Linked DNA regions of Saccharopolyspora erythraea. The protein of the gene in region 1 binds, or shares a complex with, the protein of each later gene. Links are inferred from orthologs where the notes say so. Each region holds a gene or a part of one and is shown in the gene's direction. Other genes may lie near its edges. The genes, in order: nusB and rpsJ.

The links.
Region 2: the proteins of nusB (region 1) and rpsJ are in contact, whole or in part, in a solved structure (PDB 3D3B), measured with the Escherichia coli proteins. The link is inferred for Saccharopolyspora erythraea from one-to-one orthologs.

Annotation. Positions count from the first base shown.
Region 1 is NZ_CP054839.1:2,787,567-2,797,658, forward strand. Bases 2,372-5,171 are described here. They hold nusB (transcription antitermination factor NusB), read left to right. Parts: upstream 2,372-3,448; coding sequence 3,449-3,895; downstream 3,896-5,171. Other genes in these bases: HUO13_RS13010 (M24 family metallopeptidase), read left to right, coding at 2,372-2,732; efp (elongation factor P), read left to right, coding at 2,816-3,382; bldD (transcriptional regulator BldD), read right to left, coding at 4,072-4,560; pyrR (bifunctional pyr operon transcriptional regulator/uracil phosphoribosyltransferase PyrR), read left to right, coding at 4,910-5,171. In the rest of the region: HUO13_RS13000 (MFS transporter), read left to right, coding at 1-931; HUO13_RS13005 (methylated-DNA--[protein]-cysteine S-methyltransferase), read right to left, coding at 958-1,485; more of HUO13_RS13010, read left to right, coding at 1,623-2,371; more of pyrR, read left to right, coding at 5,172-5,500; HUO13_RS13035 (aspartate carbamoyltransferase catalytic subunit), read left to right, coding at 5,500-6,432; HUO13_RS13040 (dihydroorotase), read left to right, coding at 6,569-7,867; HUO13_RS13045 (transporter), read left to right, coding at 7,867-8,403; carA (glutamine-hydrolyzing carbamoyl-phosphate synthase small subunit), read left to right, coding at 8,400-9,521; carB (carbamoyl-phosphate synthase large subunit), read left to right, coding at 9,521-10,092. UniProt on the Escherichia coli protein: Part of the processive rRNA transcription and antitermination complex (rrnTAC). The complex forms an RNA-chaperone ring around the RNA exit tunnel of RNA polymerase (RNAP).
Region 2 is NZ_CP054839.1:7,652,191-7,662,369, reverse strand. The notes cover bases 122-3,008. They hold rpsJ (30S ribosomal protein S10), read left to right. Parts: upstream 122-1,355; coding sequence 1,356-1,661; downstream 1,662-3,008. Other genes in these bases: rplD (50S ribosomal protein L4), read left to right, coding at 2,329-3,008; rplC (50S ribosomal protein L3), read left to right, coding at 1,679-2,329; tuf (elongation factor Tu), read left to right, coding at 122-798. Also shown: more of tuf, read left to right, coding at 1-121; more of rplD, read left to right, coding at 3,009-3,015; rplW (50S ribosomal protein L23), read left to right, coding at 3,012-3,311; rplB (50S ribosomal protein L2), read left to right, coding at 3,344-4,177; rpsS (30S ribosomal protein S19), read left to right, coding at 4,196-4,477; rplV (50S ribosomal protein L22), read left to right, coding at 4,520-4,939; rpsC (30S ribosomal protein S3), read left to right, coding at 4,939-5,853; rplP (50S ribosomal protein L16), read left to right, coding at 5,857-6,276; rpmC (50S ribosomal protein L29), read left to right, coding at 6,276-6,518; rpsQ (30S ribosomal protein S17), read left to right, coding at 6,515-6,790; rplN (50S ribosomal protein L14), read left to right, coding at 6,933-7,301; rplX (50S ribosomal protein L24), read left to right, coding at 7,301-7,615; rplE (50S ribosomal protein L5), read left to right, coding at 7,618-8,181; HUO13_RS34345 (type Z 30S ribosomal protein S14), read left to right, coding at 8,186-8,371; HUO13_RS34340 (hypothetical protein), read left to right, coding at 8,368-8,508; rpsH (30S ribosomal protein S8), read left to right, coding at 8,594-8,992; and 3 more genes. UniProt on the Escherichia coli protein: Involved in the binding of tRNA to the ribosomes. Part of the processive rRNA transcription and antitermination complex (rrnTAC). The complex forms an RNA-chaperone ring around the RNA exit tunnel of RNA polymerase (RNAP).

The DNA of each region.
Region 1 (10,092 bases):
GGCGCTGGCGTTCGTGTCCACGGTGGTCGACCGCTGGTTCGTCGCCCGGCGCGGCCTGGTGAGCGGGGTGCTGACCGCGGCCAGCGCCACCGGACAGCTGGTCTTCCTGCCGCTGGTGGCCCACCTGGCCGGGGCCTACGGCTGGCGCTCGGCCTCCCTGCTGGTCACCGCAGCGGCGCTGGCCATCGTGCCGCTGGTCTGGCTCCTGCTGCGCGACCGCCCCGCCGACGTGGGGGTGCTGGCCTACGGGGCGAGCGAACCGCTGCCCGAACCGCGCACCGGCAACGCCGCGGCGGCCGCGCTCACCGCGCTGCGCGACGCGGCGCACACGCCCGCCTTCTGGCTGCTGGCGGCCGCGTTCGCGATCTGCGGGGCGAGCACGAACGGTCTGGTCAACACCCACTTCGTGCCCGCGGCGCACGACCACGGCATGCCGCAGACCACGGCCGCGGGCCTGCTCGCGGTGATCGGCGTGTTCGACGTGGCGGGCACGGTGCTCTCCGGCTGGCTGACCGACCGGTTCAACCCGCGGATCCTGCTGGCCGTCTACTACACCCTGCGCGGTGCGTCGCTGTTCGTCCTGCCGCAGCTCTTCGCGCCCACGCCGGGAGCGCAGATGGTGCTGTTCGTGGTCTTCTACGGCCTGGACTGGATCGCCACCGTGCCGCCGACGATGGCGCTGTGCCGCGAGCACTTCGGCCCGCGGGCCTCGGTCGTCTTCGGGTGGGTGTTCGCCTCGCACCAGATCGGCGCGGCGGCCATCGCGAGCATCGCCGGAGTGGTCCGCGACCAGTTCGGCGACTACGCCGCCGCCTGGTACGGGGCGGGACTGCTGTGCCTGCTCGCCACGGCGTTCTCGCTGTCGGTCCGCAAGGCCCGGCCCGTCCCGCATGCCGAGCCGGGCAAGGAACCGGCGGCCACCGGGCGGTGACGCCGCGCGCCGCTCCCGGTGCGGACTCAGGCCAGCATGTCGAGCTCGAGCAGCGTCGCGTCGAGCGCGCCCTCCAGCACCAGCAGCCTGCGCTTGGCCTCGAGGCCGGGCCCGAAGCCGCCCAGCCCGCCGCCGCTGGCCACCACCCGGTGGCAGGGCACCACGATCGGCACCGGGTTGCTGCCCATGATGGTCCCGACCGCGCGGGCGGCCTCCGGGCGACCGGCGAGCCGCGCCAGCTCCCGGTAGCTCAGCGTGCGTCCGAAGGGGACCTGCTCGTGGAGGGTCCGCAGCACCTGCAGCCGCAGCCCTTCGACGTTCGACCAGTCGACGGGCAGGTCGAACTCGCGTCGCCGGCCCGCGAAGTACTCCTCGAGCTGGGCACCCGCCCGCAGGGCCGGCTCGCCGGACTCGACCAGCACGGCCTCGGCGTACCGCGGCAGCACCTGCTCCGGTCCCCCGAAGCACACCTGCACCAGTCCGGCTTCGCCCGCCACCGCGGTCACCTCGCCGACCGGGCCGCGCACCGCCGTCCAGGACAACTCCGTCCGCATGCACCGCAGGTTAGCCGTGCCCACCGACGATGCCGCCCAGCCGCGATCCGGGACGCCGCGACCAGCGGTTGGCGGCTTTGCGCCGAGAGCCCTTCGACCGCGGTCGGCGGGCGCGTCCAGCCGTTAGGCTGCGTTCCATGTCCGAAACGCACGCCCGTCGCCGCCACGACCTGCGCACCGGCCTCCGCGAACGCGAGCTGGACGCGATGCTGGTGACCGACCTGCTCAACGTCCGCTACCTCACCGGCTTCACCGGTTCCAACGCCGCCCTGGTGGTGCACGCAGCGGACGAGCCCGGTGCGGAGGCCCGCACCGTCTTCTGCACTGACGGCCGGTACCTGACCCAGGCCGCCGCCGAGGTCCCCGACCTGGAGCAGGTCATCGAGCGGGCGAGCGCGCTGGCGCTGGCCGAGCGGATCGCCGCCGACGCGGGCGCCCACAGCCGGACCGGTTTCGAGAGCCACCACGTGACCGTCGACGGCCGTGACGTGCTGGCCGAGGCCGCTGGCGCGGCCGAGCTGGTGCGCGCCCCGGGGCTGGTCGAGCGGCTGCGGCTGATCAAGGACGAGGCCGAGATCGACGCGCTGCGGATGGCCTGCGCGGCCGCGGACCGGGCGCTGGCCGACCTCATCGAGCACGGCGGCCTGCGGCCCGGGCGCACCGAGCTGGAGGTGGCCCGCGAGCTCGAGGGCCGCATGCTCGACCACGGCGCCGCCGGGCCGTCGTTCGACACCATCGTCGCCGCGGGCGCCAACTCCGCGGTGCCCCACCACCGGCCCACCGACGCGGCGCTGGCCCCCGGCGACTTCGTCAAGATCGACTTCGGCGCGCTGGTCGACGGCTACCACTCCGACATGACCCGGACGCTGGTGCTGGGCAGGCCCGCGCAGTGGCAGCAGGAGATCTACGAGCTCGTGCTCGCCGCCCAGACCGCGGGCCGGGACGCGGTGGCCGTCGACGCCGACGTCCGCGAGGTCGACACCGCCGCCCGCGCGGTGATCGAGGAGGCCGGCTACGGCGACCGGTTCCTGCACGGCCTGGGTCACGGCGTGGGCCTGGAGATCCACGAGGCACCGGCGTTGTCCCAGCGGGGAGACGGTAGAATCGCCGCCGGGATGGCGGTCACCGTCGAGCCCGGCGTCTACCTGCCGGAGCGTGGCGGCGTCCGCATCGAGGACACACTGGTCGTGCGTCCTGGCACGCCGGAGCTCCTCACCTTGACGACGAAGGAGCTCATCGCCGTCTGAGCGCGACGTGCGCCCCGCGTCGGCAGCACGCCAACGCGCCGATGAGAAACACCGCAGCCATCACCACAGGAGAGACCCCGAACGTGGCTTCCACGAACGATCTGAAGAACGGACTGGTGCTCAACCTCGACGGCCAGCTCTGGTCCGTCGTGAACTTCCAGCACGTCAAGCCCGGCAAGGGCGGCGCTTTCGTGCGCACCACCCTGAAGAACGTGCTCTCGGGCAAGGTTGTGGACAAGACCTTCAACGCGGGCGTGAAGGTCGACACCGCCAACGTCGACCGCCGCGAGATGACCTACCTCTACAACGACGGCACCGACTACGTCTTCATGGACCCCGACACCTACGACCAGGTCGGCGTGGCCGCCTCGGTCGTCGGTGACGCGGCCAACTACATGCTGGAGAACAGCCAGGTCGTGGTCGCCCGCCACGACGACAACCCGCTCTACGTCGAGCTGCCCGCCTCGGTCGAGCTGAACATCCAGCACACCGACCCGGGCGTACAGGGCGACCGCTCCACCGGCGGCACCAAGCCCGCCACCCTGGAGACCGGCGCCGAGATCCAGGTCCCGCTGTTCCTCAACACCGGCGACAAGGTGAAGGTCGACCCGCGCGACGGCCGTTACCTCGGCCGCGTCAGCACCAAGTGACGGCCCCTGTCGGCCCCGTCGGCGGCGCCCGCGCGAGGCGCGGCGCTGCCGGGAAGTGGGTGTGAGGTGGGCGCACGCAACAAGGCCCGCAAACGCGCGGTGGACGTGCTCTACGAGGCCGACCTGCGCGGGGAGGACGCGGTCACGCTGCTCTCCGGGCGGGTCGGCTCTCCGGACCTGCCGCCGGTCAACGACTACACGGTGACCCTGGTCGAGGGCGTCACCGCGAACCGGCAGCGCATCGACGAGCTGCTCGTCGAGCACGCCGAGGGCTGGACCCTGGCGCGGATGCCCGCGGTGGACCGCGCGGTGCTGCGGCTGGGGCTCTACGAGCTGCTGTGGCGCAGCGACGACGTGCCCCCGGCGGTGGCCATCGACGAGGCGGTCGAGCTGGTCAAGGCGCTGTCGACCGACGACTCGCCGCGTTTCGTCAACGGCGTGCTCGGGCGCATCGCCGGCATCGGCGACCGCCTGCGCAGCACGCTGCGCGGCGCGAACCCCGCCACCGAGTAGCCGCGAGGGGTCGCGGGCGGGCGTGCCGCCCCGCGACCCGGCCCGGCGCCGCCGGCGGGTCGGCAGGAAGCTGACCAGGGGAGAAACGCGGCATCGAGGCCGCTCCCGCGCCGACGGGAGCGAACGATGGCACAACGGCGGAGGCCCACCCGATCGGGTGGGCCTCCGCTATTTCGTCACTCCTCCCGAGCCGGGCGCGCTTCGGGCGGAAGCACGCCCCAGTCGATGAGCTGCTCGGTGAGCTCGCCGGGTGTCATGTCGTAGATGATGGCCAGGGATCGCAGGTCCTCGGTGCGGATGGAGAGCACCTTGCCGTTGTAGTCGCCGCGCTGGCTCTGGATGGTGGCCGCGTAGCGGGCCAGCGGGCCCACCTTCTCGGCCGGGAGCTGTTGCAGCCGCTCCAGGTTGATCACGACTTTGGTGGCGGGCTCGGCGCCGGAAGGCACCCGGCCCTCCGGGAGCAGCTCCGCGACCGGGACCCCGTAGAAGTCGGCCAGCTCGGCCAGCTTCTGCACGGTCACCGCGCGATCGCCACGTTCATAGGACCCGACGACCACGGCCTTCCACCGCCCGCCTGACTTCTGCTCGACGCCGTGCAGCGAGAGACCTTGCTGCTGGCGGATAGCGCGGAGCTTGCCGCCCAGCGCCTTGGCGTAGTCGCCCATGTGGCGTTTCTCCGTTTCATTCGCCCCGTCAGCCGATACCGGATGCCGAGGAGGCAAGTTCAGATCGATACGGAGAGTAATGTTCGCTCGCGAGCGTCACCAGGTCAAGTTGGTCTTCGTTCGCAGGGGGGCGAGTACCACCACACCACCCGGACGATTGACCTGCACGCATTGGTAGCGTACAACGCGGGCCCGGCGGACACCCTGCCGTGCGGCTTGTAGCAGCGGCACTGGCGTGGATCTTCCCGTCGCGGAACACCCGTCCTCCCCAGTCGGCGACCGCCGTCGGGAGAGGACCCGAAACCATCCTTTAAGGACCCGTCCAGTGAGGCGGGGAAGGAGGTCCACCGTGGCGTCACGCCACAAGGCGGGCGCGGCGGACCCGGCCGAGGAGCGCGAGCTCCTGTCGGCCGGTGACGTTGCGCGCACGATAGCCAGGATCGCGCACCAGATCATCGAGAAGACCGCTCTGGACACCGGCGGCAGCGACATCATCCTGCTCGGCATCCCGAAGCGGGGCGCCCCGCTGGCCGACCGGCTGGCCGCCAAGATCAGCGACTTCAGCGGTGTGACGGTGCCCACCGGCACCCTCGACATCACCCTCTACCGCGACGACCTGCGCAAACGACCCAACCGTCCACTCGAGCCGAGCAGCCTGCCCGCCGACGGCATCGACGACGCGCTGGTCGTGCTCGTCGACGACGTCCTCTACTCCGGCCGCACGGTGCGCGCCGCCCTCGACGCCCTGCGCGACCAGGGCCGCCCGCGCGCGGTGCAGCTGGCCGTGCTGGTCGACCGGGGCCACCGGGAGCTGCCGATCCGCGCCGACTACGTCGGCAAGAACGTGCCGACCTCCCGCAGCGAGGACGTCGCCGTGCGGCTCACCGAGGTCGACGAGGCCGACGCGGTGGTCCTGCGCCGCAGCGGGGAGGAGTCCTGATGCGCCACCTGCTGTCCACCGAGGGGCTCGACGCGGCCACCGCGACCGCCGTGCTCGACACCGCGGGCACCCTCAAGCAGACCCTGCTCGGCCGGGAGGTCCGCAAGCTGCCGACGCTGCGCGGGCGGACCGTGGTCACGATGTTCTACGAGAACTCCACCCGGACCCGGGTGTCCTTCGAGGTCGCGGGCAAGTGGATGAGCGCCGACGTGATCAACGTGTCGGCGGGCGGCTCGTCGGTCGGCAAGGGCGAGTCGCTGCGCGACACCGCGCTGACGCTGTCGGCGGCGGGCGCGGACTGCGTGATCGTCCGCCACCCGGCCTCCGGTGCCGCGCACCGGCTGGCGGGCTGGCTGGAGCCGACCGGCACCCAGGTCGTCAACGCCGGTGACGGCATGCACGAGCACCCGACGCAGGCGCTGCTGGACGCCGCGACCCTGCGCGAGCGGCTGGGCGAGCTGGCGGGCAGGCGCATCGCGATCGTCGGCGACCTGCTGCACAGCCGGGTCGCGCGCTCCAACGTGCACCTGCTGCGCACGCTCGGCGCGCAGGTCGTGCTGGTCGCGCCGCCGACGCTGGTCCCCACCGGCGTCGAGCACTGGGGTGCCGAGGTCCGCCACGAGCTCGATCCGGAACTGCCCGGGCTCGACGCGGTCATGCTGCTGCGAGTGCAGGCCGAGCGGATGCACGGCGGGTTCTTCCCGTCGGCGCGCGAGTACTCGATCGCCTACGGCCTGAACGAGGCCAGGCTCGCCAGGCTGCCCGAGCACGCCGTGGTGCTGCACCCCGGACCGATGCTGCGCGGCATGGAGATCGCCCCCGCGGTGGCCGACTCCCCGCGGGCGGCCATCACCGAGCAGGTCCGCAACGGCGTGCACGTGCGGATGGCCGTGCTCTACCACCTGTTGGCCGGAGAGGAGATCGGCGCATGAGCAGGCTGTGTCAACTTGAGTTCTGCTCAACCGCACCTCAGGGGACCGTGACGCAACCCAGTCACAGGAAACCGCGAAACGTGAGATTGATGCTGGATGCAACCACCACTGTGAATCGCGGAGAGGCGGGACGGGCATGAGCCGGGTGCTGCTGAAGGATGTTCGTCCCTACGGCGAGGGTGAGCCGGTCGACCTGCTGGTCGACGGCGGGGTGATCGCCGAGATCGGCGCGGACCTGCGGGTCGACGCCGACGAGATCGTGCACGCGGGCGGCGCGGTCGCGCTGCCCGGCTTCGTGGACCTGCACACCCACCTGCGCGAGCCGGGACGCGAGGACACCGAGACGATCGAGACCGGTTCGGTGGCCGCGGCGCTGGGCGGCTACACCGCGGTCTACGCCATGGCCAACACCGACCCGGTCGCCGACAACGCGGTGGTCGTGGAGCACGTGTGGCGGCGGGGCCGCGAGGTCGGCCTGGTCGACGTGCACCCGGTGGGCGCGGTCACCGTCGGCCTGGCCGGCGAGAAGCTGGCCGAGCTCGGCACGATGGCGCGCTCGTCGGCAGGGGTGCGGCTGTTCTCCGACGACGGCCACTGCGTGCACGACCCGCTGATCATGCGGCGGGCGCTGGAGTACACCAGGGCGCTGGGCGGTGTCGTCGCCCAGCACGCCGAGGAGCCGAGGCTGACCTCCGGCGCGCAGGCCCACGAGGGCGCCAACGCCGCGAGGCTCGGCCTGGCGGGCTGGCCCGCCCCGGCCGAGGAGGCCATCGTGGCCCGCGACTGCCTGCTGTCCGGGCACACCGGCGGCACGCTGCACGTCTGCCACGTCTCCACCGCGGGCACCGCCGAGATCCTGCGCTGGTGGAAGTCGCAGGAGCGCCCGGGCCGGGTGTCGGCCGAGGTCACGCCGCACCACCTGCTGCTGACCGACGACCTGCTCACCGGCTACGACCCGCTCTACAAGGTCAACCCGCCGCTGCGCACCGACGACGACGTGCGCGCGCTGCGGCAGGCGCTGGCCGACGGCACCGTGGACTGCGTGGCCACCGACCACGCCCCGCACGCCGACCAGGACAAGACCTGCGAGTGGTCGGCGGCCCGGCCGGGCATGCTGGGACTGCAGACCGCGCTCGGCGTCGTGGTCGCCACGATGGTCGAGACCGGGCTGCTCGACTGGCGCGGCGTGGCCCGGGTGATGAGTGAGCGGCCTGCCGAGATCGCGGGGCTGGCCGACCAGGGACGTCCGGTCGCCGCGGGCGAGCCGGCCAACCTGGTGCTGGTCGACGGCGGTGCGCGCTGGACCGTGCGCGGTGCCGAGCTGGCCAGCATCGCCGAGAACTCGCCGTACGAGGGCATGGAGCTGCCCGGGCGGGTCGTCGCCACGATGCTGCGCGGGACGATCACGGCGGTCGAGGGCAAGGTGAGGCGCTGATGGAGCTGGAGCGCTTGCTGTGGGTGCTGGGGATGCTGGCGCTGGCGGCGCTGGTGTTCTTCGGGATGCGCCGGGGCTGGGTGAACCGGGCGCGGCGGCAGGCCGCGGAGTTGCCCGGCTTCCCGGAGGCGCCGGAAGACGCCGGGGCGGAACTGATCGCGGCCGCGACCGGCATGTACGTCGGCACCACGACGGCCGGTGACTGGCAGGACCGCATCGCCGTCGGCGATGTCGGGCACCGCGCGAACGGCACCGCACACCTGCACCGGTCGGGGCTGCGGATCGACCGCGACGGCGCGAGTCCGCTGTGGATCCCCGCCGGGTCGGTCCAGGACGCCCGCGTGGATCACAAGCTGGCGAACAAGGTCGTGCCCGGAGCGGGGCTGCTGGTGGTGACCTGGCGGCTGGGGGAGCAGTCGCTGGACACCGGGTTCCGCTGCGACGACAAGGAAGTGCACAACGAGTGGGTCGAGGCAGTGCGGGCACTGGCCACCCCGGAGGAGACCGCGAGTCCGCGGCAGGAGGAGCAACTATGACCGCGCACACGCCTGCGGCGCTGGTACTGGAGGACGGTCGGATCTTCCGGGGAGACGCCTACGGCGCCGAGGGGAGCACCCTGGGCGAGGTGGTGTTCTCCACCGGCATGACCGGCTACCAGGAGACGCTGACCGACCCGTCGTACCACCGCCAGATCGTGGTGCAGACCGCGCCGCAGATCGGCAACACCGGCTGGAACGACGAGGACGACGAGTCGGCCCGCATCTGGGTCGCCGGGTACGCGGTGCGCGACCCTGCCCGGGTGCCGTCGAACTGGCGCTCGCTGCGCCCGCTGGACGAGGAGCTGCGGCGGCAGGGCATCGTCGGCATCTCCGGTCTGGACACCCGCACCGTGACCCGGCACGTCCGCGAGCACGGCGCGATGCGCGGCGGGATCTTCTCCGGCCACGACCTGCGCTCCGACGAGGAGATGGTCGAGAAGGTCGTCGCCAGCGCCGGGATGGTCGGCGCCGACCTGGCCGGTGACGTCACCACCGCCGAGCCCTACGTGGTCCCGGCGGTCGGGGAGAAGCGGTTCACCGTCGCCGCGCTGGACCTGGGCATCAAGTCCAACACCCCGAGGATGATGGCCCAGCGCGGCATCGAGGTCCACGTGCTGCCGCTGACCTCCACGCTGGAGGAGGTGCTCTCGGTCGGGGCCGACGGGCTGTTCCTGTCCAACGGCCCCGGCGACCCGGCCACCACCGACCAGCAGGTCGAGCTGACCAGGCAGGCCCTGGACCGCAAGCTGCCGCTGTTCGGCATCTGCTTCGGCAACCAGATCCTCGGCCGCGCGCTGGGCCGGGGCACCTACAAGCTGCGCTACGGCCACCGCGGGATCAACATCCCGGTCATCGACGCCGAGACCGGCAGGGTGGCGATCACCGCGCAGAACCACGGTTTCGCCGTCGAGGGCGAGCCCGGCGAGCGCTTCGACACCGACTTCGGCCGCGCGATGGTCAGCCACCACTGCGCCAACGACGGTGCGGTGGAAGGGCTCCGGCTGCTCGACGGCCCCGCGTTCAGCGTGCAGTACCACCCCGAGGCGGCGGCGGGTCCGCACGACGCCGCCCCCCTGTTCGACCAGTTCGTAGACATGATGAGTGAGGCGCGCTGATGCCGAAGAGGACTGACATCAAACACGTTCTGGTCATCGGGTCGGGTCCGATCGTGATCGGCCAGGCGTGCGAGTTCGACTACTCCGGTACGCAGGCGTGCCGGGTGCTGCGCGAGGAGGGCATCCGGGTCAGCCTGGTCAACTCCAACCCGGCGACGATCATGACCGACCCGGAGTTCGCCGACGCGACCTACGTCGAGCCGATCACGCCGGAGTTCGTGGAGAAGGTCATCGACGCCGAGCGGCCGGACGCGCTGCTGGCCACGCTGGGTGGGCAGACGGCGCTGAACACCGCGATGGCGCTGCACGAGCGCGGCGTGCTGGAGAAGTACGGGGTCGAGCTGATCGGCGCCGACATCGACGCGATCGAGCGCGGCGAGGACCGGCAGCGGTTCAAGGACATCGTGCGCAGCATCGGCGGCGAGGTGCCGGAGAGCGCGGTGTGCAAGTCGATGGAGGAGGTCCGGTCCTTCGTCGCCGAGCACAGCCTGCCGGTGGTCATCCGGCCGAGCTTCACCATGGGTGGCCTGGGGTCCGGGATGGCCCACACCCACGAGGAGCTCGAGCGGAT
Region 2 (10,179 bases), 4.9 Mb from region 1 along the record:
ATCCTGGTCGCGCTGAACAAGGCCGACATGGTCGACGACGAGGAGATCATCGAGCTCGTCGAGATGGAGGTCCGTGAGCTGCTGTCGGCTCAGGAGTTCCCCGGCGACGACGTCCCGGTCGTCCGCGTCTCCGCGCTGAAGGCGCTGGAGGGCGACGCCGAGTGGGGCGACAAGATCATGGAGCTGCTGGACGCGGTCGACGAGAACGTTCCGGACCCGGAGCGCGAGACCGACAAGCCGTTCCTGATGCCGATCGAGGATGTCTTCTCCATCACCGGTCGTGGCACCGTGGTGACCGGGCGCATCGAGCGCGGCGTCATCAACGTGAACGAAGAGGTCGAGATGGTCGGCATCAAGGAGAAGCCGCTCAAGACCACCGTCACGGGTGTCGAGATGTTCCGCAAGCTGCTCGACCAGGGCCAGGCCGGTGACAACGTCGGCCTGCTCATCCGCGGTATCAAGCGCGAAGAGGTCGAGCGCGGCATGGTCGTCGTGAAGCCCGGCACCACCACCCCGCACACCGAGTTCGAGGCGCAGGTCTACATCCTGTCCAAGGACGAGGGTGGTCGGCACACGCCGTTCTTCAACAACTACCGCCCGCAGTTCTACTTCCGCACCACCGACGTGACCGGCGTGGTGACCCTCCCCGAGGGCACCGAGATGGTCATGCCGGGCGACAACACCGAGATGTCGGTGCAGCTCATCCAGCCGATCGCGATGGACGAAGGTCTGCGCTTCGCGATCCGCGAGGGTGGCCGCACGGTCGGCGCGGGCCGCGTCGTCAAGATCAACAAGTGATCCGGTAGAGGGCCTGCCTCTCCCCAGGGGAGGCAGGCCCTCTGCGGTTTCCCCGGGAACCGAGATCGAATTCCCGGTGAACCCACCCCCGATTTGGGTTGACATACGGCGTGTGTCATCCTGTATGGGTTGCTCGTTCGGAGCGGTCGGATTTTCGGGCGCAAGCTCGGCTGCAATCCGGCCGCTTCGCTACGAACAGCCTCGCGCCCTTGGTTCGGACCAGGACCGGTTCTTTCGGGCCTGCGCGTGGCCGCCGCGAAGGCGGCCTGCCGATCAGGGTGGCAAGAGAAGGTGTACGGGCCGCGAGGCCCATCCCACCGGCACAGTTCGGCGGGACCGGTATGTGGTCAACAAGGCGACACGCCCGACCGCGTGTACCGGGCACCAAACACCTGAACAGGGGCGGACCGAGGGCTGTGACCCACCTGTGCCGGACATCCGGCACCCGGGGGCGCTCACACGGCTGAGGCCGCGCAGGGCACCAACGCCCAACGGGGGCGGTGCGCCCGCTCCCTGCATGCAACCGCGGCACGAGACTAGAGGAACGGCAAGCCACTATGGCGGGACAGAAGATCCGCATCCGGCTCAAGGCCTACGACCACGAGGCGATCGACGCGTCCGCGCGCAAGATCGTCGAGACCGTGACGCGCACCGGCGCTCGGGTCGTCGGGCCGGTGCCGCTGCCCACTGAGAAGAACGTCTACTGCGTCATCCGCTCCCCGCACAAGTACAAGGACTCGCGGGAGCACTTCGAGATGCGGACGCACAAGCGGCTCATCGACATCCTCGAACCGACGCCCAAGACGGTGGACGCGCTCATGCGCATCGACCTGCCAGCCAGCGTCGACGTGAACATCCAGTAGGCGGAGAGACGAGACCCATGTCTGACAGGCAGATCAAGGGGATTCTGGGCACCAAGCTCGGCATGACCCAGGTCTTCGACGACCAGAACCGGGTTGTCCCGGTGACGGTCGTGCAGGCCGGGCCGAACGTGGTCACCCAGATTCGCACCCCGGAGAAGGACGGCTACGCGGCCGTGCAGCTGGCGTTCGGCGCCATCGACCCGCGCAAGGTGAACAAGCCGCGCACCGGCCACTTCACCAAGGCAGGCGTCACTCCGCGCCGCCACGTCGTCGAGCTGCGCACCGCCGACGCCGGCGAGTACGAGGTCGGCCAGGAAGTCACCGCCGAGGTCTTCGAGGCCGGCACGGTGGTCGACGTGGTCGGCACCAGTAAGGGCAAGGGCTTCGCGGGCACGATGAAGCGCCACGGCTTCCGCGGCCAGGGCGCCAGCCACGGTACCCAGGCCGTGCACCGCAAGCCGGGCTCCATCGGTGGCTGTGCCACCCCGGGCCGCGTGTTCAAGGGCATGCGGATGTCCGGGCGGATGGGCTCCGACCGCGTCACCACCCAGAACCTCAAGGTCCACCGGGTGGAGGGCGAGTCCGGCCTGCTGCTGATCAAGGGCGCCGTCCCCGGCCCGAAGGGCGGACTGGTGCTGGTGAAGAGTCCCGCGAAGGGTGGTGCGTGATGAGCGTGACGCTGGACGTCCGTACCCCGGACGGCAAGACCGACGGCACCGTCGAGCTGCCCGCCGAGATCTTCGACGTGCAGGCCAACATCGCGTTGATGCACCAGGTCGTCGTCGCTCAGCTCGCGGCGGGCCGCCAGGGCACGCACGCGACCAAGACCCGCGGCCAGGTCTCCGGTGGTGGCAAGAAGCCGTACCGGCAGAAGGGCACCGGTAACGCCCGGCAGGGCTCGATCCGCGCCCCGCAGTTCACCGGTGGTGGCACCGTCCATGGGCCGCAGCCGCGCGACTACTCGCAGCGGACCCCCAAGAAGATGAAGGTCGCCGCGCTTCGCGGTGCCCTGTCCGACCGCGTCCGCGCGGGCCAGCTGCACGTGGTCTCCCACGTCGTCGGTGGCGAGCAGCCGTCGACCAGGCAGGCCAAGACCGCGGTGCGGACCTGGACCGAGGCCAAGCGCGTCCTGGTGGTGCTCAACAAGTCGGAGGAGACCTCCTGGCTGAGCCTGCGCAACCTGCAGAACGTCCACCTGATCGACCCGTCCCAGCTGAACACCTACGACGTCCTGGTCAACGACGACGTCGTGTTCACCAAGGCGGCGTTCGAGCGCTTCGTCGCAGGCCCGGCCAAGGGCAGGACGGCAAAGGCGGCGGCTACCTCTGGTGAGGCTGAGGAGGCGAACCAGTGATCCCCGACCCGCGAGACATCATCCTTGCGCCGGTGATCTCCGAGAAGTCCTACGGGCTGCTCGAGGAGAACCAGTACACGTTCCTGGTCCGCCCGGGCTCGAACAAGACCGAGATCAAGATCGCGGTCGAGAAGATCTTCGGCGTGAAGGTCAACAACGTCAACACGATCAACCGCCAGGGCAAGCGCAAGCGCACCCGCACCGGGTACGGCAAGCGCAAGGACACCAAGCGGGCGATCGTAACGCTCTCCCCGGAGAGCAAGCCGATCGAAATCTTCGGCGGACCGGCCGCCTGACCGGCGCTGATTAGGACGAGGTTGCGTTAGAGATGGGCATTCGCAAGTTCAAGCCGACGACGCCAGGGCGTCGCGGCTCCAGCGTGTCCGACTTCGCCGAGATCACGCGGTCGGAGCCGGAGAAGTCGCTGCTGCGCCCCCTGCACGGCCGGGGCGGTCGCAACGCACACGGCAAGATCACCACGCGGCACAAGGGCGGCGGCCACAAGCGGGCCTACCGCCTGATCGACTTCCGCCGCAACGACAAGGACGGTGTGCCGGCCAAGGTCGCGCACATCGAGTACGACCCCAACCGCAGCGCCCGGATCGCGCTGCTGCACTACGCGGACGGCGAGAAGCGCTACATCATCGCCCCGAACAACGTGCGGCAGGGCGACCGGATCGAGAGCGGTGCCCGCGCCGACATCAAGCCGGGCAACAACCTGCCGCTGCGCAACATCCCCACCGGCACCGTGGTGCACGCGATCGAGCTGCGCCCCGGTGGCGGGGCCAAGATCGCGCGCTCGGCGGGTGCCAGGGTCCAGCTGGTGGCCAAGGACGGCCCGTACGCCCAGCTCCGGATGCCCTCGGGCGAGATCCGGAACGTGGACGCGCGCTGCCGTGCCACGGTCGGCGAGGTCGGCAACTCCGAGCACGCCAACATCAACTGGGGCAAGGCCGGCCGGATGCGGTGGAAGGGCAAGCGCCCGACCGTCCGAGGTGTCGTGATGAACCCGGTGGACCACCCGCACGGTGGTGGTGAGGGCAAGACCTCCGGTGGTCGTCACCCGGTCAACCCGAAGGGCAAGCCGGAGGGTCGCACCCGCCGCAACAAGCCCAGTGACAAGCTCATCGTCCGCCGTCGCCGCACCGGCAAGAAGCGCTGAGCAGGGAGGTAGGAGAACATGCCACGCAGCCTGAAGAAGGGCCCGTTCGTGGACGACCACCTGCTCAAGAAGGTGGACGCGCTGAACGAGTCGGGCAAGAAGACCGTGATCAAGACCTGGTCCCGCCGGTCGACGATCATTCCGGACATGCTCGGGCACACCTTCGCGGTCCACGACGGCCGCAAGCACATCCCGGTGTTTGTCAACGAGTCGATGGTCGGGCACAAGCTCGGCGAATTCGCGCCGACCCGCACCTTCAAGGGTCACGTCAAGGACGACCGGAAGTCGCGCCGCCGCTGAGCGGGTCTGTGACACGAACGAACAGCAGCAAGGGGTAGCAGGATGACAGCCCGTATCGACGACACTGCCGCGGAGGAGAACCCGCGCGCAGTGGCGCGGGCCCGCTTCGTCCGCGTGACGCCGATGAAGGCCCGTCGCGTGGTCGAGCTCATCAAGGGCCGTAGCGCCAGCGAAGCCCTGGCCGTGCTCCAGTTCGCGCCGCAGGCCGCCAGCGGTCCGGTGTCGAAGGTGCTCGCCAGTGCGGTCGCCAACGCGGAGAACAACCTCTCGCTCGACCCCGACACCCTCTGGGTGCACCGGGCCTACGTCGACGAGGGTCCGACGCTGAAGCGCTTCCGGCCGCGTGCGCAGGGTCGCGCGTACCGGATCCGCAAGCGGACCAGCCACATCACGGTCGAGGTCGAGTCGCGTCCGAAGAAGGTGGCCAGCAAGTCCAAGAGCCAGAAGGGGAGTGCCCGGTAGTGGGTCAGAAGATCAACCCGCACGGCTTCCGTCTCGGCATCACCACGGACTGGAAGTCCCGCTGGTACGCCGACAAGCAGTACTCGGAATACGTCGCGGAGGACGTCAAGATCCGCCGTCGGCTCTCTCGCGGTATGGAGCGCGCAGGGATCTCCAAGGTGGAGATCGAGCGCACCCGCGAGCGGGTCCGGGTGGACATCCACACCGCCCGGCCGGGCATCGTCATCGGCCGTCGCGGTGCCGAGGCGGACCGCATCCGCGGTTCGCTGGAGAAGCTGACCGGCAAGCAGGTCCAGCTCAACATCCTCGAGGTCAAGAACGCCGAGGCGGATGCGCAGCTGGTGGCCCAGGGCGTCGCCGAGCAGCTCTCGAACCGGGTCTCGTTCCGGCGCGCGATGCGCAAGGCCATCCAGTCGGCCATGCGCTCGCCGCAGGTCAAGGGCATCCGGGTGCAGTGCGGTGGCCGTCTCGGCGGTGCCGAGATGTCCCGGTCGGAGTTCTACCGCGAGGGCCGGGTCCCGCTGCACACGCTGCGCGCGGACATCGACTACGGCTTCTTCGAGGCCCGCACCACCTTCGGCCGCATCGGCGTGAAGGTGTGGATCTACAAGGGTGAGCTCGTCGGTGGCCTGAAGCAGAAGCAGCAGGAGTCCGAGGTGCGCCCGCCCCGCGGTGACCGCGGTGACCGTGGCGAGCGCGGCGAGCGCGGTGGCCGTCCCGAGCGCGGCGGCCGTCGTCGTTCGGGTGCCTCCGGCACCACCGGCTCCGGTGGCACCGAGGCCGGTCGCGCCGCGGCGGACAAGTCCAAGGGCTCCGCGCAGAGTCCCGAGCAGGCGCAGACCTCCGGCGACGTGGCCTCGGCCAACGCCCCGCAGGTCGCCGAGCCTCGGGCCGATGAGAAGACGGAGGGCTGAGACGTGCTGGTCCCACGCAGGGTGAAGTGGCGCAAGAGCCACGCGCCGAAGCGGAAGGGCTTCGCCAAGGGCGGCACCCGGATCAACTTCGGTGAGTACGGCATTCAGGCGATCGAGCACGGCTACGTGACCAACCGTCAGATCGAGTCGGCTCGTATCGCCATCACCCGGCACGTCAAGCGTGGCGGCAAGGTGTGGATCAACATCTTCCCGGACCGTCCGCTGACCAAGAAGCCGGCCGAGACCCGTCAGGGTTCCGGTAAGGGCTCCCCGGAGTCCTGGGTCGCCAACGTCAAGCCCGGTCGCGTCATGTTCGAGCTGAACTTCCCGAACGAGAAGACCGCGATCGAGGCGCTGACCCGTGCGGCGCACAAGCTCCCGATGAAGTGCAAGATCGTGTCCCGAGAGGCTGGTGACTTCTGATGGCAGCGGGCGTCACCGCCACCGAGCTGCGCGAGCTGGCCGACGAGGAGCTCGTGCAGAAGCTGAAGGAATCGAAGGAAGAGCTGTTCAACCTCCGGTTCCAGATGGCGACCGGGCAGCTGGAGAACAACCGCCGGCTGCGCGTCGTTCGCCGGGACATCGCCCGGATCTACACCATCATGCGTGAGCGCGAACTGGGCCTGACGGTTTCACCTGAAGGCGCTGAGGAGGGCGCGGCATGAGTGACGGAGGACAGGGCGTGACCCGCAACACCCGCAAGGTCCGCGAGGGCTACGTCGTCTCGGACAAGATGGACAAGACGATCGTGGTCTCGCTCGAGGACCGCAAGAAGCACGCCCTCTACGGCAAGGTCATGCGCCAGACCACCAAGGTGAAGGCGCACGACGAGGCCAACACGGCGGGCGTCGGCGACCGGGTCCTCCTCATGGAGACCCGCCCGCTGTCGGCGACCAAGCGCTGGCGGCTGGTCGAGGTCGTCGAGAAGGCCAAGTAAGTCGGTCGCGGTCGGCCGGCCGTTGGAGGTTTCAGCGGCCGGCCGAATCGCGTGCCGGTTGACCGCGCGCGTCGGGTCGGAAATCCGTCGCGCCAGAGTGCGACCGGGCGAACGCCCGGACGCTTAGGGTCAGGAGTCAGACGTGATCCAGCAGGAGTCGCGACTTCGCGTCGCCGACAACACTGGGGCCAAGGAGATCCTCACGATCCGGGTTCTCGGTGGTTCCGGTCGGCGCTACGCGGGTATCGGGGACATCATCGTGGCGACCGTCAAGGAAGCCATCCCCGGTGCCGGAGTCAAGAAGGGCGATGTGGTCAAGGCCGTCATCGTCCGGCAGAAGAAGGAGAAGCGTCGTCCGGACGGTTCCTACATCCGGTTCGACGAGAACGCCGCGGTGCTGATCAAGCCGGGCGGCGAGCCGCGCGGTACCCGCATCTTCGGGCCCGTCGGCCGCGAGCTGCGTGACAAGAAGTACATGAAGATCATCTCGCTCGCGCCGGAGGTGCTGTGATGAAGGTGAAGAAGGGTGACACCGTCGTTGTCATCTCCGGCAAGGACAAGGGCGCCAAGGGCAAGGTGATCCAGGCCTTCCCGCAGCGGGAGAAGGTCCTGGTCGAGGGTGTCAACCGGATCAAGAAGCACACCAAGGTCTCCCGGACCGAGCGTGGTGCGCAGTCCGGTGGCATCGTCACCCAGGAAGCGCCGATCCACGTCAGCAACGTGATGGTGGTCGACTCCGACGGCAAGCCCACCCGTGTCGGCTATCGCACCGGTGAGGACGGCAAGAAGGTTCGTATCTCTCGCCGCAACGGTAAGGACATCTGATCATGACCACGACTGAGAAGATCGTCCCCCGGCTGAAGACCCGCTACCGCGACGAGATCCGCCAGGCCCTGAACGAGGAGTTCCACTACTCCAACGCGATGCAGGTGCCCGGCGTGGTCAAGGTCGTGGTCAACATGGGTGTTGGCGACGCCGCACGGGACAGCAAGCTGATCGAGGGCGCGGTGCGCGACCTGGCGATCATCACCGGTCAGAAGCCGGAGATCCGCAAGGCCCGCAAGTCGATCGCGCAGTTCAAGCTGCGCGAGGGCATGCCGATCGGTGCCCGTGTGACGCTGCGCGGCGACCGGATGTGGGAGTTCATCGACCGGCTGGTCACCATCGCGCTGCCGCGCATCCGTGACTTCCGGGGCCTGTCGGGCAAGCAGTTCGACGGCAAGGGCAACTACACCTTCGGCCTCAACGAGCAGTCGATGTTCCACGAGATCGACCCCGACTCGATCGACCGTCCGCGCGGCATGGACATCACCGTCGTTACTACGGCCAACACCGATGAGGAAGGCCGGGTGCTGCTGCGCCGGCTGGGCTTCCCGTTCAAGGAGAACTGAGCCGATGGCCAAGAAGGCGTTGATCAACAAGGCCGCCGCCAAGCCGAAGTTCAAGGTCCGGGGCTACACCCGGTGCCAGCGCTGCGGTCGTCCGCGGTCGGTGTTCCGCAAGTTCGGCCTCTGCCGCGTGTGCTTCCGCGAGATGGCGCACGCCGGCGAGCTGCCGGGCGTGAGCAAGAGCTCCTGGTGACGTCCCGCCCGACGGGGACCCGGCTGCTGCCGGTACCCTCGTCGGGCGTCACCTGGGCGTTCGCCCCTGCGCTGAGGACGCTCGCGCTCGCACGCGAAGAGAACGGCCTGCCGCTGCGGCAGGCGATGACCCCCTAATTCGTCCAGGCCGGGGTCCAGACGGTGCCTCCGGGTACGTGTCGAGACCCGCAGGAACCAGACGAGAAAGGTTGAGAAGGTCACCATGACGATGACCGATCCCATCGCAGACATGCTCACTCGTCTGCGCAACGGCAATTCGGCATACCACGACGAGGTCGTGATGCCGCACTCGAAGCTGAAGGCGAACATCGCCGAGATCCTCAAGCGCGAGGGTTACGTGTCGGGCTACCGCACGGAGCAGGGCGAGAAGGGCCAGAACCTGGTCGTCGAGCTCAAGTACGGCCCGAACCGCGAGCGGAGCATCGCCGGCCTGCGCCGGGTCTCCAAGCCCGGTCTGCGGGTGTACGCCAAGTCCACCAACCTGCCGAAGGTGCTGGGCGGACTGGGCATCGCGATCATTTCGACCTCCGGCGGTCTGGTGACCGACCGGCAGGCCATCAAGCAGGGCGTGGGCGGGGAAGTCCTCGCCTACGCGTGGTAAGGGAGGAGGAACGGCCATGTCGCGCATTGGAAAGTTGCCGATCACCGTCCCCTCCGGCGTCGAGGTGACGATCGACGGCCAGAACGTGACGGTCAAGGGCCCGAAGGGCACCCTGGAGCAGCGGATCGCCGAGCCGATCATCGTCGAGCGGGACGAAGACGGTGCGATCCTGGTGAAGCGCCCGGACGACGAGCGCAACAGCCGCTCGCTGCACGGACTGTCCCGCAGCCTGGTGAACAACATGGTGGTCGGCGTCAGCCAGGGCTACCAGAAGGACCTCGAGATCTACGGCGTGGGTTACCGCGTGCTGCAGAAGGGCTCGAACCTGGAGTTCTCCCTGGGCTACAGCCACCCCGTCCTGGTCGAGCCGCCGGAGGGCATCGAGTTCGCCACCGAGGGCGCCACCAAGCTGTCGGTCAAGGGAATTGACAAGCAGCTGGTCGGCGAGATCGCCGCCAGGATCCGCAAGCTGCGCCGCCCCGACCCGTACAAGGGCAAGGGCGTCCGTTACGCGGGCGAGACCATCCGCCGCAAGGTCGGAAAGACGGGTAAGTGACCATGAGCGAGACCACCACAGCTACCAAGCGCAAGCCAGTGGGCAAGGGCATCTCGGGCGTGCGTCGGACCGCCCGGACCAACCGCCACTTCCGCCTTCGCAAGAAGGTCAGCGGCACGCCGGCCCGCCCGCGGCTGGTCGTCACCCGGTCGACGCGGCACATCGTCGCGCAGGTCATCGACGACATCGCCGGCCACACGCTGGCCTCGGCGACCACGATGGAAGCCGAGCTGCGTTCGTTCGACGGCGACAAGAAGGCCAAGGCCGCCAAGGTGGGCGAGCTGGTCGCCGCCCGTGCCAAGGAGGCCGGGATCGCCGCGGTCGTTTTCGACCGGGGTGGCAACGCCTACCACGGCCGCGTGGCCGCGCTGGCCGACGCCGCCCGTGACGGCGGTCTGGAGTTCTGAGATGCGTAAGACAGCGAACGGAAGGGACGCCTGATGCCTGGACGCACTCGGCGTGACGGCGGTTCGGAGTCCGGCGGCAAAGACCGCCGGGACCGCCGCGACGGTGGCCGTGGCGGGGCGGCCCAAGAGAAGACCCCGCAGTTCGAGCGAGTCGTGACCATCAACCGGGTCGCGAAGGTCGTCAAGGGCGGTCGGCGCTTCAGCTTCACCGCTCTGGTCGTCGT